Regions from separate parts of the Rhodococcoides sp. S146-33 genome, predicted to be linked through region 1. Evidence: riboswitches for the same ligand, from Rfam matches in the RefSeq annotation. Region 1 holds a riboswitch; the other holds the start of a gene.
What was found. Region 1 has a riboswitch for cyclic di-AMP ahead of AC5WEY_RS16385 (transglycosylase family protein). Riboswitches for the same ligand answer to the same signal wherever they lie in the genome.

Region 1 (7,781 bases):
CGGCTACCTCAGCATGCAGATCCCGTCCTGGGTCGAGATCACCGAGGGCGAAGTGCCGGCCACCCTGAGCTATCACGCCGAGCAGCACAACGGCAGCGATTTCGCCGGAAACAGCGCCCCGACCGAAAACCTGCGCCGCCCACCGCCGCGCACCAAGAACTCGAGCAGCACCAAGAACCGCAGACAGCCCCTCGGCCGGGCCGTCATCGTGGGACTGTGGGGAAACGGCACCATCCGGATTCTCACCGGCTTCCTGACGCTCTACATAGCGTTCGTTGCCAAATCCCGTACCGAACACGAGCCGCTCCAGCAGGCCGCGATGCTCGGACTCGTCGGAGCCGCAGCCGGTCTCGGCAACTTCTCGGGAAACGCGCTCGGTGCCAGGATCAAACTCGGCCGACCGTCCCTGGTGGTTCTCCGCTGCACCCTCGCCGTCACGGTGGTGGCCGTCGTCGCCGCGGTCACCGACAGCCTGCTCACCGCCGCGGTGGCCGCGCTCGTTGCATCGAGCGCCAGTGCGCTGGCCAAGGTCTCCCTCGACGCATCCCTGCAGGCCGATCTGCCGCCGGAGTCGATAGCGTCGGGATTCGGCCGCTCCGAAACCGTCATGCAGCTGTGCTGGGTTCTGGGCGGCACCCTGGGTGTGCTGCTCCCCACCGTATACTGGCTCGGTTTCACCGTCGTGTCGGTGTTGCTTACGATCGGGCTCGTGCAGACATTCCTCACCTACCGCGGCAGATCGCTTCTGCCCGGCTTCGGCGGCAACCGCCCCGACCACGTCGAACAAGAAATGTCCGACGGCTCCTTCGGCGAAAACGTGACCAAGTGAATCTCGCTCCCCGTACCAAGAAGATCGCGGCGATCACCGCCGCCGGTCTTGTCGTCATCGCCGTCGCGTTCGTCGCGGTGCTCGCCCTGCTGATCGGGAAAGCGCCGGAGAAGGATCCGACCGTCACCGCATACGCCAACGGCCGAGCCGTCGTGGTGGAGCCGTATCTGTACTGCGCTGTCAGCGACCCGCTGTGCACCAACGTCGGTGAGACCACCGAGATCCAGGTCGGCAATGCCGAGACGGTCCAGCTCTCGTTGCCCGCCCCCATCTACTCCGCGCCGTGGGTGCTCGCCGTGGTCTACGGCGACGACAGCGGCGACGTGGTGGAGAACACCGAGTTCAACGAGCCGGACACCAAGCTCAGCGTCACGGTTCCCACGAAGGACGACAGCAACCGGACACTGCTCGGCATCGAGGTGCGCTTGCCCACCGGCATCATCGACACCGATACCAATCAGGAAGGGTTCGTCAGCCACGCCATCTGGTCGATCGGCACCCGCCCGTAGCGTCGGTGGACGTCAGCTGTCGAGCTCACGGGCGACAGCCCGGACGACCTCGGAGATTCGCTGCGCGATCTTGCGATCGGGGTACTTGCCCTTACGTAGTTCGGGCTGCACCGTCGCCTCGAGCAGTGTGATCATGTCCTCGACCATTCCGTGCAGCTCGTCGGGCGTGTGCTTGCGCTCGACGGGTTCACGGCGAGTGCTACCGGCGTTCTGCCGCACCGACGGTGCGGGCTCGAGCACCTTCAGGCTCAGCGCCTGGGGTCCGCGGCGGCCGGCAGCCATGCCGAATTCGACGCGCTGACCGGCTTTGAGGCCTTCGACGCCCTCCGGCAACGCCGACGAACGCACGTAGACGTCCTCGCCTTCCTCCTGAGAGAGGAATCCGAATCCCTTGTCGACGTCGTACCACTTCACCTTGCCGGTCGGCACTGAGCTCACCCGTTCATCTGTTGCTGTCGGTCGTTTCCTGTGCGCGGGCCCGATGTTCGGACCGGCGGTCTGCACAAATTTCGCGCCCCACGAAACGTAGGACGCGAATACATCAGTCTAGCGCGGTGAGTCTCGACGAAGCATTCGAGTTCTTCGCACCCTGTACTTCGCACTACCGTGGTGCAGGTGGACACACCGACCCCTAAGAGCAACACCGTTCTGCTGCGCATCGCGCTCGCGCTGTTCGCGATAGGCCTCGTCGCCATCGTCGCGATCCTGCTGTTTCCGGTCTTCTCCGACGCGAAGCCCCCGCTGAGCCTCTACCTGACGGCCATGTTCTCGGCACCGGCCGGGTTCGTACTGGCGTTGGTGTACGCGCTGGCGTCCGGACGGCGGGCTCGGTAGATCATGCGATTGATCCTGAACATCATCTGGCTGGTCTTCGGTGGGCTGTGGCTGGCCATCGGTTACTTCTTCGCCGGCCTTCTGCTGTGCATCCTGATCGTCACCTTCCCATTCGGCATCGCGTCGTTCCGGATCGGTGTGTACGCACTGTGGCCGTTCGGGTCGACGATCGTCGACAAGCCCGGGTCCGGGTCCGGCGCGCTCGTCGGGAACGTGCTCTGGTTGATACTCGCCGGCTGGTGGTTGGCGCTGGCTCATGTGGTCACGGCCGTCGCAATGGCGATCACCATCATCGGCATTCCGCTCGCGATCGCGAACCTGAAGTTGATTCCCGTATCTCTGATGCCCCTCGGGAAGGACATCGTTGCCGTTCGGTGACTTTCCGGACGGGTCTCGGCCGCTGTGACTTCCATCACATAACGCTTGGGTAACAGGTCGGCAACGGGCTGGGGTTCACTGCCGACGACGCCCACTAGCTGGGCAGACACACGATGCACAAAAGAGGCACGGAATGCGCTCGAGACGACTCCGCAAAATCGACAGTTACCAAATAGTGACGTAAGCCGGGAATTTCAGTACGGTCAGCATCGGCCGGAAAGTTCGGCCGAACTCCGGTCCGCAGCGCCAAACCTCGTCCCGCGGATACCGGAACACCCTCGACGATCACCCAGGGGACGAGGACGGGGGACCCACGTCCTCCACGGACAACCGGGAAGTTGTCGCAACTCACGACGTTGCACCGACTTCCCTTGGGGTGAAGCCCAATTGCCCATTCGAGAAGAATGAGCGAAAAGGCCGGGCTACCTCTCAGCCCGAACCCGACAGCTGACCTCGCAGGCGCGTGTGGAGAGGATTTCAACTCGTATGAGCGGACGTCATCGCAAGCCGAGCACCACTGGCAAGACCGTCGCCAAGGTCGCTGTCACCGGAGCCATCATGAGCACCGCGGGCATTGCCTTCACCGGCACCGCAAACGCGGCACCGGATTCCGACTGGGATCGCCTTGCACAGTGTGAAGCCGGCGGCAACTGGGGCATCAACACCGGCAACGGCTTCCAGGGCGGGTTGCAGTTCTCCCCCAGCACCTGGAACGCACACGGCGGCCAGCAGTACGCAGCCACGGCCAACCAGGCCAGCCGCGAAGAGCAGATCGCAGTCGCAGAGAAGGTCCTCGACTCGCAGGGCTGGGGCGCATGGCCGTCCTGCTCCTCGAGCCTCGGCCTGAGCAGCGCGCCGACCGAGCGCAGCGTTCCGGTCACTCCGAAGGCACCCCAACTTCCCGAGGTTCCCGAGTTGACGGCGGCAGTGGACAGCTCCGCCGAGGTCGTCAACGGCATCGTCGCCGCCGTGCAGAACATCACCAACGATCCGGCCATCGCCTCGTTCGTCCAGAACGCAGCGCAGGGCATTCAGCTCGATCCGCAGATCGTGAACTTCTACCAGGCCAACAAGGCATTCCTGCCTCAGTAAGCGCCTGCGACGGTTCGCATCTCGTACGAAAAAAGCCCCCGACATCGTCGGGGGCTTTTCTCGTGCTGCGTGGCCTTGGCTACCGGTTGACCACGGTCACCGGATGCGCGTAGGGCAGGTCTTCGACGGGCAGCGGGAACTCGGTGTCCTCACCGAAGGGCGACAAGCCACCCGATCGAGCGGACGAGAGTTCGGTCACCGCGTGGTCACCGCGAGCGGTGTCCGGCCAGCCTGGATCGACATAGGGCTTCTTCGACTTGTTCACCATGCGCCTATTTTGACACCTGCACTGCGGCAAGCACCAGCCCAGGTCTCTAATCTGATAGACGATGACCGACACGACTGTGCCTCGACACACCGACACGCCCCCCGATCTACCCCAGTGGATCGCAGCTCGCTCCGACGCCGAGCTGATCAAGGCCATGTCGCTGCGTCCCGATCTGACCGCTCCGCCGCCCGCCTCCCTGGCCGTGCTCGCCGGACGGGCCGAGCAGCGCCGGTCGATTCTGCACACCGCGGACACCCTCGACACACTCGCCCTGACCGTCCTCGAGATCCTCGCCATCGAAGAGGCCTACGAGCGGCCCGTCACCCGCGCCGCACTCCTGTCCGCGATAGCGAAACGCGCACCGGCCAAGAGCGTCGACAAGGCTCTGGCTCAGCTCCGCGAGCGGTTGCTGGTGTGGGGCGACGCGTCCGGTCTCCGAATCAGCGCCACCGCCGCGGACGCCGTGCCGTGGCGCATCGGGCGCGCGCTCGATCCGGTCGACAATCTCACCGAGTCGCACATCACCGCAGCTCTCGCAGAACTGGGCGACGGGGAACGCAATCTGCTCGACACCCTCGCCAGATCGTCCCCGACCGGCCGCACCCGAGACGCGGCACCGGGCACTCCGCCGGACCGGCCGGTGCAGAAGCTGCTCGCCGCCGGCCTGCTGATCTGGCTGGACGAGCAAACCGTCGAGCTGCCCGTCCAGGTGGGGCAGATTCTGCGCGGCGAGCCGATGTCCGACCCACGGTCGCTCGCCGAGCCGAAACTCCCCACCAAGACACAGTCGCTCACCGACGTCGATGCCGCTGCCGCAGGCGAGGCGCTCGAACTCGGTCGGCATTGCGCCCTGATCATCGAAGCCCTGTCCGCCTCGCCTGCCCCTGCCCTCAAAGCAGGTGGACTCGGCGTACGCGAGCTCCGCAAGGTCACCAAGGCAACCGGCCTCGACGACGACCGCGTCAGCATCCTCGTCGAACTGCTCGCAGCAGCCCATCTGATCTCCAGCGGAACACCGGACCCGGTTCCCACATCCGACACCGGCGACGACTACTGGGCTCCCACACCCGCAGTCGACGCCTGGCTCACCGCTGCCCCGGCGGCCCGCTGGCACACGCTCGCGTCCGCCTGGCTCGAGGTGCCGCGGGCGCCGTGGGTCATCGGGATGCGCGACCCCAACGACAAGCCCATCGCCGCACTGTCCGAGGAAGTCCGCTCTCCGGCAGCACCGCGGGATCGACGGATGATCCTGGAACTGCTCGCCGAACTCGGCAGTGGCCACTCGGCCGAGCCGGCGGATCTCGCCCGAACCCTGGCGTGGCGTCGTCCCCGCTGGTCCGGACGGTTCGGCGTGACGCCCGTCGGACACGTCGTCGCCGAAGCAACCGCTCTGGGAATCGTCGCCCGCGGAGCGATGTCGACCCCGGGACGCTCGCTGCTGCACGACGGCAACGCGGAGGCCGACATGCGCGCCGCCCTGCCCCAACCCATCGACTACGTCCTGGTGCAGGCCGACCTCACGCTGGTGGCCCCCGGTCCGCTCGAGCCGGACCTGCACGATCGGATCGAACTGGTCGCCGATGTGGAATCCGCAGGCGCAGCGACGATGTACCGGATCAGCGACACGAGCCTGCGACGCGCCCTCGACGTGGGACTGAGCGCATCCGAGCTGCACGCGTTGTTCGCGACCCACTCACGCACACCGGTGCCGCAGGCCTTGACCTATCTCATCGACGACGTGGCGCGCCGACACGGTCGCCTGCGTGCCGGCGTCGCCTCGTCGTTCGTCCGATGCGAGGATCCGGCGTTGCTGGCGGAGGTGATGGCGTCCCCGGCCGCAGAATCGCTGGCCCTTCGTGCCCTCGCCCCGACCGTCGCGATCTCGCAGGCCCCGCTCGCCGAGGTACTGACGGTGCTGGCCGGGGCCGGGTTCGCGCCTGCAGGCGAGGACTCGTCCGGAACCATCGTCGATCTGCGCGCCCGCGGTTCGCGGGTATCGGCGAGGCGTCCACGCCAGACGTTCCGCACTCCGGCTGTGCCCACCGAGGAACAGCTGGGTTCGTTGGTGCGCGGGATGCGTGCGGCCGACCGGGCAGCAGGCAACGCCGGCGCGGTGGTGCGCGCCGACGGATCTCGTGCCAGCAGCACCGCCACGATGACGCTGTTGCAGACGGCAGCCAAGGTCAAACGCAGCGTCAGCATCGGTTACGTCGATGCACAGGGAGTCGCGACCCATCGGATCGTCGATCCGATCAGCATCGGCGGCGGCCAACTCGACGCGTTCGACCCCGCCACCGGAGGGGTTCGGCGCTTCACCCTGCATCGCATCACCTCGGTCGCTCTGGTCGAGTAGTTCGACGCTCACGTGCGCACGCGCCCCTACCTGTGGACAATGGAGAAGTTGCGCTCTTTCGGGCGCGGCGGAAGTCTCTAGGAGGAACCGTGACCGACGGCCCGCTGATCGTTCAGTCCGACAAAACGCTGTTGCTCGAGATCGATCACGAGCTCGCGGGTGCAGCGCGGGCGGCCATCGCACCGTTCGCGGAGCTCGAACGTGCCCCCGAGCACGTGCACACGTATCGCATCACCCCGCTGGCCCTGTGGAACGCGCGCGCGGCCGGCCACGACGCCGAGCAGGTGGTCGACGCGCTGGTGAACTTCTCCCGTTACGCGGTGCCGCAGCCGCTGCTGGTCGACATCGTCGACACCATGGCTCGCTACGGCCGATTGCAGTTGGTCAAGAGCCCGATCCACGGCCTGGCTCTGATCAGTCTCGACCGCGCCGTGCTCACAGAAGTGATGCGCCACAAGAAGATTGCGCCGATGCTCGGTGCCATGGTGGACGAGGACACCGTCATCGTCCACCCGAGCGAGCGCGGCCACCTCAAGCAGATGCTGCTCAAGATCGGGTGGCCCGCCGAGGACCTGGCCGGATACGTGGACGGCGAAGCGCACCCCATCGAACTCGACACCGAGGGTGGCAAGTGGACACTGCGCGACTACCAGGAGATGGCGGCGGATTCGTTCTGGGCCGGCGGCTCGGGCGTCGTCGTGCTGCCGTGTGGTGCCGGCAAGACCATGGTCGGCGCAGCGGCAATGGCCAGAGCCAAGGCGACCACGCTGATTCTGGTCACCAACACCGTCGCCGGTCGGCAGTGGAAACGCGAACTCATTGCGCGCACCTCGCTCACCGAGGAGGAAATAGGCGAGTATTCGGGGGAGCGAAAAGAGATTCGCCCTGTGACAATCGCCACCTACCAGGTGATCACGCGTCGCACCAAGGGTGAATACAAGCACCTGGAACTGTTCGACTCCCGCGACTGGGGACTGGTGATCTACGACGAGGTCCATCTGCTCCCCGCCCCGGTGTTCCGCATGACGGCAGATCTGCAGTCGCGTCGACGCCTCGGCCTGACGGCAACCCTCGTCCGCGAGGACGGGCGCGAGGGCGACGTTTTCTCGCTGATCGGCCCGAAGCGCTACGACGCGCCCTGGAAGGACATCGAGGCGCAGGGGTGGATCGCCCCGGCGGAGTGCATCGAAGTGCGTGTCACCCTGACCGACGCCGAGCGCATGTCGTACGCCGTCGCCGAACCCGAGGAGCGCTACAAGCTCTGCTCGACGGCGCACACCAAGATCGCCGTCGTGAAATCGATCCTGGCGAAACACCAGAACGCTCCGACGCTGGTGATCGGCGCGTACCTCGATCAGCTGAACGAGCTTGGCGAAGCCCTGAACGCGCCGGTGATCCAGGGCTCGACCAAGAACAAGGAACGCGAGGTGCTGTTCGACGCCTTCCGCAAGGGAGAGATTCAGACGCTCGTCGTGAGCAAGGTGGCGAACTTCTCGATCGACCTTCCCGAAGCATCTG
Region 2 (7,781 bases), on a different contig from region 1:
CGGGCCGCGAAAAAGATAAACGCCGGGCGTGCCCGGCAGGTGAGCAGCAAGTCCGCGTTTGGCGCGCTGGCCGGCCGACACCGCCGGAAGGTAGTCGACCAACTCGGCGTAACTGTGGACGCCCTGATTGCCCACTCGCTCGATGAGGCCGTGCAACACGTCGACCGTTGCCCGGGCGTCGTCCAGGGCACGGTGCGTAGGCCGGGTGCCGGACCTGAACAGCGTGGACAGTGCGGAGAGCTTGACCGAGGGTGCTTCGTCCCGTGTGAGAACCCGTCGCGCCAGCTTGACGGTGCACAACACCTGAAACCGGGGCCACGCTATGTCGAGACGGCTGGCGGCGGCCTTGAGGAACCCGGTGTCGAAGCCCGCGTTGTGGGCCACCAACACAGAGCCGCGAGCAAACTCGAGGAAGCCGGGTAGCACTCGTTCTATCCGTGGCGCGCCGATCAGCATCGCAGACGTGATTCCGGTGAGTTCCACGATGTACGGCGGAATGGACCTGCCCGGATCGACGAGGGTGGCGAACTCGCCGAGAATCTCGCCTCCTCGAACCTTGACCGCTCCGATTTCGGTGATGGCCTCGGTGTCCGAGCTGCCGCCCGTGGTTTCCAGGTCGACGACGACGAACGTCGTGTCGTGCAGTGGGGTGTCCAGTTCGTCGAACGACAGCTGGATGGGCAGGCTCACTCGGAAGACGGTAGGTCCGACCTCCGACACAAACACTCACCGCGGTGATGAGTTCGGGCCGTGTCGTCGCCCCGCACCGTGATGTGTCACGAAACCTGTCGGTGGTGCGCGCTACCTTTCGCTCGATCGGCCGATTCGGCCGCCGGAAACAACAAAGAGACGAGGATCACAATGATCATCGACTGCAGTGACTGCCTGGTCCGTGACATCGCCTGCGCGGACTGCGTCGTGACCGTCCTTCTGGGGCCGCCGGGAATGCCGACGAGATCGGACGGTCGATGGGTCGGTCCACCCTCGCCGATCACGCTCGAGCAGGAAGAACTCGGTGCAATGGGGGTGCTTGCGGAGGTAGGTCTGGTGCCTACTCTCAAGCTCGTGACCGACGTCGACGAGACGGCCGAAGTGTCGTCGTTACCGACTCGTGACACTCCGGAGGATCAGCGGGCCGTCTAGCGAATTTCGGGCCTGATCCGGTCGTGTCGGCGCGTTGGGGTCGACACGGGGGTATGCCATTTCGTAACCTTCCTGAGACCTTGCGGAGTCTCGCCAATCCAAACCGGAGTGGCGTCGCAAGTCACCGCCTAATCGTTCACTCGCGAGAGTGTTCGTACCGGGAACCCGATATCTACTGGGGTGAATCCCGCTGAGCCACCTCGAGTGGCCGGTGGGTAGGGCTGCTCTTCCCAGCCCGAACCCGTCAGCTAACTCGGTCGGCGGACGATAGGAAGAAACGGAGCACCATCTTTCGTGGCGTCACAACTTTCCAACCGATCATTGCGTCGAGTTCTCGTAGCCGGAGCGCTCACGGCAGGCGTGGTCATTCTTCCCGCTGCACCCGCGATGGCGGCCCCCCTCACCATTCCCGGCGTCGGAACCTTCGAGATTCCCGACATCCCGGGCCTCCCTCCACTCAACCTTCCGGGTATGCCTGCACCGGGTGCGCCGCTGGTGCCCCAGGTCACCCCCGCAGCGAAGGCCGTTCAGGCCGCTGAGTCCAAGATCGGCGCTCCGTACGTGTACGGCGCTTCGGGTCCGGATTCTTTCGACTGCTCGGGACTGATCCAGTGGGCGTACAAGCAGGCCGGCGTCAGCCTGCCGCGCACGAGCTACGACCAGGCAGCCGCAGGCACCCCGGTGTCGCGTAACAGCCTGATGCCCGGCGACGTCGTCTCGTTCTACGGTGGCTCGCATTCGGGCATGTACATCGGCGACGGCAACGTCGTGCACGCATCCACGTCCGGCGTGCCGGTCAAGGTCGCTCCGGTCGACTCGATGCCGTTCGATGGTGCTCGCCGTTACTGATATCGACAGTCGACGTTCAGCGTGACAGACCGACAGGGTCGAGCCGTATTCCGGCTCGACCCTGTCGTCGTCTCCGGGCACGGTGACACGCCGCCCCGGTGGACAGCAGAGCGTCGAGTTCGTAATCTGATCGAGACCTGGTCGACGTTTATTTTGTGATCGGTCACCTGGAAACCCCGTCGATTTCGGACTGTGTTCACGTCCATCCCCGTAATCGCGTGGGTAGGGTTTGTTTCGGTTTACTTTTCCAACCGTTGCCTCGTTCGAGGTGGCATGTGCGAGGACGGAGAGTCGCTTTCCGTGGCGATATCGAGATCTACCCGAGTGTGGCGTCTGACCGGTAACTCGGTGGTGGCTGCCACGTTGGCGGCATGCATCGCCTTTGCGCCGACCACGCCCGCGGTTGCGCAACCGGGCTTCGATTCCGCGTCCGACGCTCAGGCCGAGCTCGCCGAGCTCTCGCGCCAGTCCGAGCAGACCAACGAATCTCTGAACAACGCTCAGATCGATCTGGACGCCAAGATGCAGCAGCAGCTCGACGCGCAGGCCGTTGTCGACCAGAGCCGGGCCGCGCTGGACGCAGCACAGACGCAGCTGGCGGCGCTGAAGCCGGCCATGGACAAGGTTGCCAACGTCAACTACCAGGGCGCTCGGACCAATCGGTTGTTTGCCGTGATGGTGAGTGATTCACCGCAGCAGTTGCTCGACCAGATGTCGGCACTCGACGTGATTTCGGCCGATACGGCCGACCAGGTCGCCCGGTTCAAGCAGGCGAGCGCGGACGCCGTCAGTGCCGAGCAGGCCGCAGCGACGGCCGCCGACCAAGCCCGAATGGCAGCAGAGCAAGCCAAGGCAGTCAGCGACGATCTACAGGCCAAGCAGAGTGAACTTCAGGGTCAGATCGCCGAGGTGATGGCCGCCTACAGTGCGCTGTCGTCCTCGGAGCAGCTCGCTCTCGCCGGATCGTCCATGCCCGAGGGTTTCGATCCGACTGTTCTCCTGCAGAATCTGACGCCCGGATCGGGAGCCAGCGCGTTGCAGGCCGGTCTGACACAGATCGGTAAGCCGTACGTTTGGGGCGCGACCGGACCGGATGGCTTCGACTGCTCGGGGTTGGTCATGTGGGCGTACAAGCAGGTGGGCAAGACCGTGCCGCGGACGAGTCAGGCCCAGGCCGAGGGCGGAACTCCGGTGGACCAGAAGGACCTACAGCCCGGTGATGTGGTGTTGTTCTATCCGGACGCGTCGCACGTCGGCATCTACGCCGGCGGCGGCAACGTCCTTCATGCCTCCACCTACGGAGTGCCCGTCAAGGTGCAGTCGATGGCATCGTTCCCGTACTACGGGGCGCGTCGATACTGAGGTGTGTCGCGACGATCCACGTATGCGCGTATGAGCGAGCCTGATCGGCCCGCAGGGATCCGCCTCCTGGTCCGATCGGCGCGGTTGCGGTGGCTTGCACTTGCTCTCGTCGCCGCGGTGACCCTCTCGGTGGTCGTCGTGCACAACGTTCACCGCACCGACACCGAATCCCGAGCACCGTCGACCGACGCCACCGTCGGTCAGGCCCCGCAGACGTACGACCAGCAGCGTCGAGCCGACGTGACAGTCCTTCTCGACCAGTGGGCCGACGCTGTTCGCGCCGGAGATGTCGACAGTCTGCGGGCACTGATGGATCCGCGGGCAGATCCGAATTTCGTCGAGGCGCAAGTGCGGCGGGCGGCGTCCGTTCCGGGCGTACCGTTCTCCGAATTCGGCTACGTCCTGGGCGACGAGCCGGAAACGCCGGTTCCGCCTTCGATCGCAGAGCCGTTGGACGCTACCGACATCTGGGCACCTTCGGTGTATCTGCGGTACGCCGTGGCGGGGCCGGACGCGTCGCCGACTAGTCGACCGGTCTCGCTCGTCGTTGCCGAGCGGGACGGTCGATGGCGGCTCGTCGACGATGCGGATCTGCCCGAGTATCGACGCCACACCTGGCGTGGGCCGTGGGACTTCGGATCGTTGACGATTCGTTCGGTTCCGACGTCATCGGGGACATCGGTGGTGATGGGGCATCCGGATCGAGAGCAGTTCGTCGGGGCCCTGGCTGCCGAGCTCCCGTCGGCAATCGATGCGGTCACCGACTTCTGGGGAGACGACTGGGCTCGAGACGGTCTGGTGTTCGTTGCTTCGTCCGCGGAGGAGTTCGGCGAGCTGACCGAATCGGATCCGTCGACCGACGTCGCTGCGGTGACGGTGTCCGACGCGGTGGCTGCGGACGGCTCGCGTCCGACCGGCCAGCGGGTGGTGTTCGGTCCCGAAGCCGCGGCGCGATTGACGCCGTTCACCGTTCGATCGGTTCTGCGGCACGAGTTGACCCATGTGGCAGCCAGGGCGCGGACGGCGGACGGTACGGCGTTGTGGGTGGCGGAGGGGTTCGCCGACTACTCCGGGTATCGCCATTCCGGTGCCGATTTCGTGCAGCTCGCTCCCACTCTTGCCTCGATCGTGGCGTCCGGTGGGCCGCCGACGGTGCTGCCGAAGGACGAGGATTTCGGTGCCGGAGGGGCACGTTCGAGTGTTGCCTACGAGTCGGCGTGGTCGGTGTTCGCCTTCGTGGCCGATCGGTTCGGAGAGTCGACCCTGCGCAGGCTGTACGAGGCATTGGCGTCTGAACCGGACTCGGACGGCTCCATCGATGCCGCCTTCGGGTCGGTACTGAGATCGGACCGCGCCCAGTTCGTCGCCTCGTGGGGCAACTGGGTGGCTGATCGGGCCCGCTGACGTCGAGCGCTACGGTTGTCGCCATGCGTCGTACTCTTCTCGTGACGAACGACTTTCCGCCTCGCCCGGGTGGAATCCAGTCCTACCTGCACAGCTTCGCCTCGCAACTACCCGCTGACGAACTCGTGGTCTACGCTCCGCGGTGGCGCGGTGACTCGCACGAGAAATTCGATGCCGAGCAGCCGTTCGAGGTGATCCGGCATCCGACGACACTGATGCTGCCGACCCCGCTCGTGGCGCGTCGGGCAGCCCGAATCCTGAAGTCGCGTCGGTGCGATTCGGTGTGGTTCGGCGCATCGGCACCGCTGGCCGTGATGTCGTCGCACCTGCGTAAAGCTGGAGCCGAGCGCATCGTGGCCAGTACCCACGGTCACGAGGTCGGCTGGTCGATGGTGCCGGGCGGGCGGGCGACCCTCCGCACGATCGGCGAGAACACCGACGTGGTCACCTACGTCAGCAAATACACCCGGGGTCGATTCAGCTCGGCGTTCGGTCGCACCGCAGCCCTCGAGCACCTGCCGCCCGGAGTCGATACGGATCGCTTCGTACCCGACGACGCCGCACGAGCGGAACTGCGCGCGCGCTACGGACTCGGTGATCGACCCACCGTTTTGTGTCTCTCGCGGCTCGTACCCCGTAAGGGACAGGACTTCCTGATCCGAGCGCTGCCGGGAATCAAGCGTGCCGTCGATGGTGCCGTTCTGGTGATCGTCGGAGGAGGACCATACGAGAAGACTCTGCGCGAGCTCGTCCGATCCACCGGCATGGAGCAGCACGTCGTGTTCACCGGCACGGTGCCGTCGGTGGAACTTGCCGCCCACCACACCATCGCCGACGTGTTCGCGATGCCGAGCCGCACTCGTGGCGCGGGTCTCGACGTGGAGGGCCTCGGAATCGTCTACCTCGAAGCGTCTTCCTGCGGTGTGCCCGTCGTAGCCGGAACATCCGGGGGTGCGCCGGAAGCTGTGCAGCACAACAAGACCGGGCTCGTTGTCGACGGAACTTCGGTCTCGGAGATAACCGATGCGATCGTGCGCATCCTGTCCGATCGCACGCTCGCCGCCCAAATGGGTAACGCCGGCCGCGCGTGGGTCGACGCCGAGTGGCGCTGGGACGTACTGACGGAAAAGCTGCGGTCGTTGATCTAGCGCCCGACCTTTCGGAGACCGGACGCCTCAGCGGGCGTAGATGGATTCGATGTCGTCGGCGTACGCCTTGGTGATGACGTTGCGCTTGAGCTTCATCGTCGGGGTCAGCTCGCCGCTCTCCTCCGAGAAGTCATGGGGGAGCAGTCGATATTTCTTGATGGACTCCGCATGCGAGACGGACTTGTTCGCATCGGCGACGGCTGCATCGATCTCGGAGACGAGATCGGGGTCCTTCTGCAGATCCGCCGCGGTGGCGTCGGAGGCCTTGCCGTGCGCGGACTTCCACCGATCGAACGCCTCCGGGTCGAGAGTGATGAGCGCTCCGATGAAGGGCTTCTGATCGCCCACGACAACAGCCTGGCTTATCAGAGCGCCCGCACGAAGTCGGTCCTCCAAACCGGCCGGCGAGACGTTCTTGCCGCCCGCCGTGACGATCAATTCCTTCTTCCGACCGGAAATCGTGATGTAACCGTCGTCGTCGACGCTGCCCAGATCTCCGGTGCGGAACCAACCGTCGTCCAGTGACTCTGCCGTGGCTTCCTCGTTGCGCCAGTAGCCGTCGAACACCACCGGCCCGCGCAGCTGAATTTCCCCGTCCTCGGCGATGCGAACGGTGTTGCCGGGCAACGGCCGTCCGACGCTACCCACGCGCTGGAATCCGATGGTGTTGACGGCGAAGGCGGCGGTGGTTTCGGTCAGGCCGTAACCCTCGTAGATCGTCACGCCGATGCCCCGGTAGAAGTGGCCGAGCCGACTACCGAGGGGAGCGCCACCGGAGATGGCCAGTTCGCATTTGCCTCCGAGGGCGGCCCGCAGCTTGCCGTACACCAGTTTGTCGAACACGGTGTGCTTGGCGCGCAACACGATTCCTGGGCCGCCCGTGTCCTGCGCCTCGCTCCACGCCACCGCGCATTCGGTGGCAAGGTCGAAAATCTTGCCCTTGCCGTCGGAGTGCGCCTTCTGCTTCGCGGTGTTGAAAACCTTCTCGAACACTCGTGGAACCGAGAGGATGAAGTCCGGTTGGAACGTTCCGAACGTCGCGACGAGGTTGGGAATGTCGTTGGTGTGACCGAGCGTGACCCCGGCGTCGAACGACGCGATACTCACTGCCCGTGCGAGGACATGGGCCAGGGGTAGGAACATCAGGGTGCTTCGGCCCTGCGTCATCAGTGTCTTCAGGGACGTCTCGCGAATACCGAGGGACTCCGCCAGCAGATTGGCGTGGGTCAGCTGGACGCCCTTGGGGCGCCCGGTGGTGCCCGAGGTGTAGATCAATGTTGCGGGGTCGGACGCGCTCAGTGCCGCCACTCGTCGGTGCACGGAATCCTCGGTGACATCTGCGCCCCCGTCGATCAGTGCCTGCACGGCGTCGGTGTCGGTGTCGGCCGACTCGATCACGAACGTTCGACGCACTGACTGTGCAGCCGCCACAACATCTTTCGTCTCCTGCACGTGTGCATCGTTCTCGAGAACGAGCAGGACCGGCTCGGCGTCTTCGAGAATCCACTCGACCTGCCCGGCGGACGACGTCTCGTAGATCGGCACGGTCACGCCGCCCGCGGCCCAGATCGCATAGTCGACGACAGACCACTCGAACCGCGTCGACGACATCAGCGCAACTCGATCACCCTGTTCTATGCCTGCTGCGATCAGACCTCGCGCCACGCCCACGACCGATCTCTCGAACTCGGCCGCGGTGACGTCGGTCCAGGTGCCGTCCACGAGCCGGCGGAACACGACGGCATCGGGCGTGTTGCGAGCACGGAGGAAGACGGTGTCGACAGCCGAGTCGCTGTCTTCGATGGTGTACTTTGCGGCGGCGGTGAACTCGCGCACGGATTACCTCCGGATAGAACTGGGAGAACGAAAGTCGAT

Region 2: linked by a shared signal. The riboswitch ahead of AC5WEY_RS23925 (C40 family peptidase) and the one ahead of AC5WEY_RS16385 (transglycosylase family protein) in region 1 are both predicted to bind cyclic di-AMP.

Annotation. Positions count from the first base shown of each region.
Region 1 is NZ_JCAJWY010000003.1:151,792-159,572, reverse strand. Features, by position in the region: gene AC5WEY_RS16410 (MFS transporter) at 1-829, shown strand, start outside; gene AC5WEY_RS16405 (DUF2771 domain-containing protein) at 826-1,338, shown strand; gene AC5WEY_RS16400 (cold-shock protein) at 1,351-1,767, opposite strand; gene AC5WEY_RS16395 (hypothetical protein) at 1,954-2,172, shown strand; gene AC5WEY_RS16390 (YccF domain-containing protein) at 2,176-2,550, shown strand; cyclic di-AMP (ydaO/yuaA leader) riboswitch at 2,827-3,028, shown strand; gene AC5WEY_RS16385 (transglycosylase family protein) at 3,037-3,642, shown strand; gene AC5WEY_RS16380 (hypothetical protein) at 3,722-3,910, opposite strand; gene AC5WEY_RS16375 (helicase-associated domain-containing protein) at 3,972-6,263, shown strand; gene AC5WEY_RS16370 (DNA repair helicase XPB) at 6,353-7,781, shown strand, end outside.
Region 2 is NZ_JCAJWY010000008.1:151,088-158,868, reverse strand. Features, by position in the region: gene AC5WEY_RS23935 (DEDD exonuclease domain-containing protein) at 1-690, opposite strand, end outside; gene AC5WEY_RS23930 (hypothetical protein) at 919-1,143, shown strand; cyclic di-AMP (ydaO/yuaA leader) riboswitch at 1,259-1,421, shown strand; gene AC5WEY_RS23925 (C40 family peptidase) at 1,438-1,992, shown strand; gene AC5WEY_RS23920 (NlpC/P60 family protein) at 2,293-3,354, shown strand; gene AC5WEY_RS23915 (hypothetical protein) at 3,385-4,758, shown strand; gene AC5WEY_RS23910 (glycosyltransferase family 4 protein) at 4,782-5,906, shown strand; gene AC5WEY_RS23905 (AMP-dependent synthetase/ligase) at 5,934-7,742, opposite strand.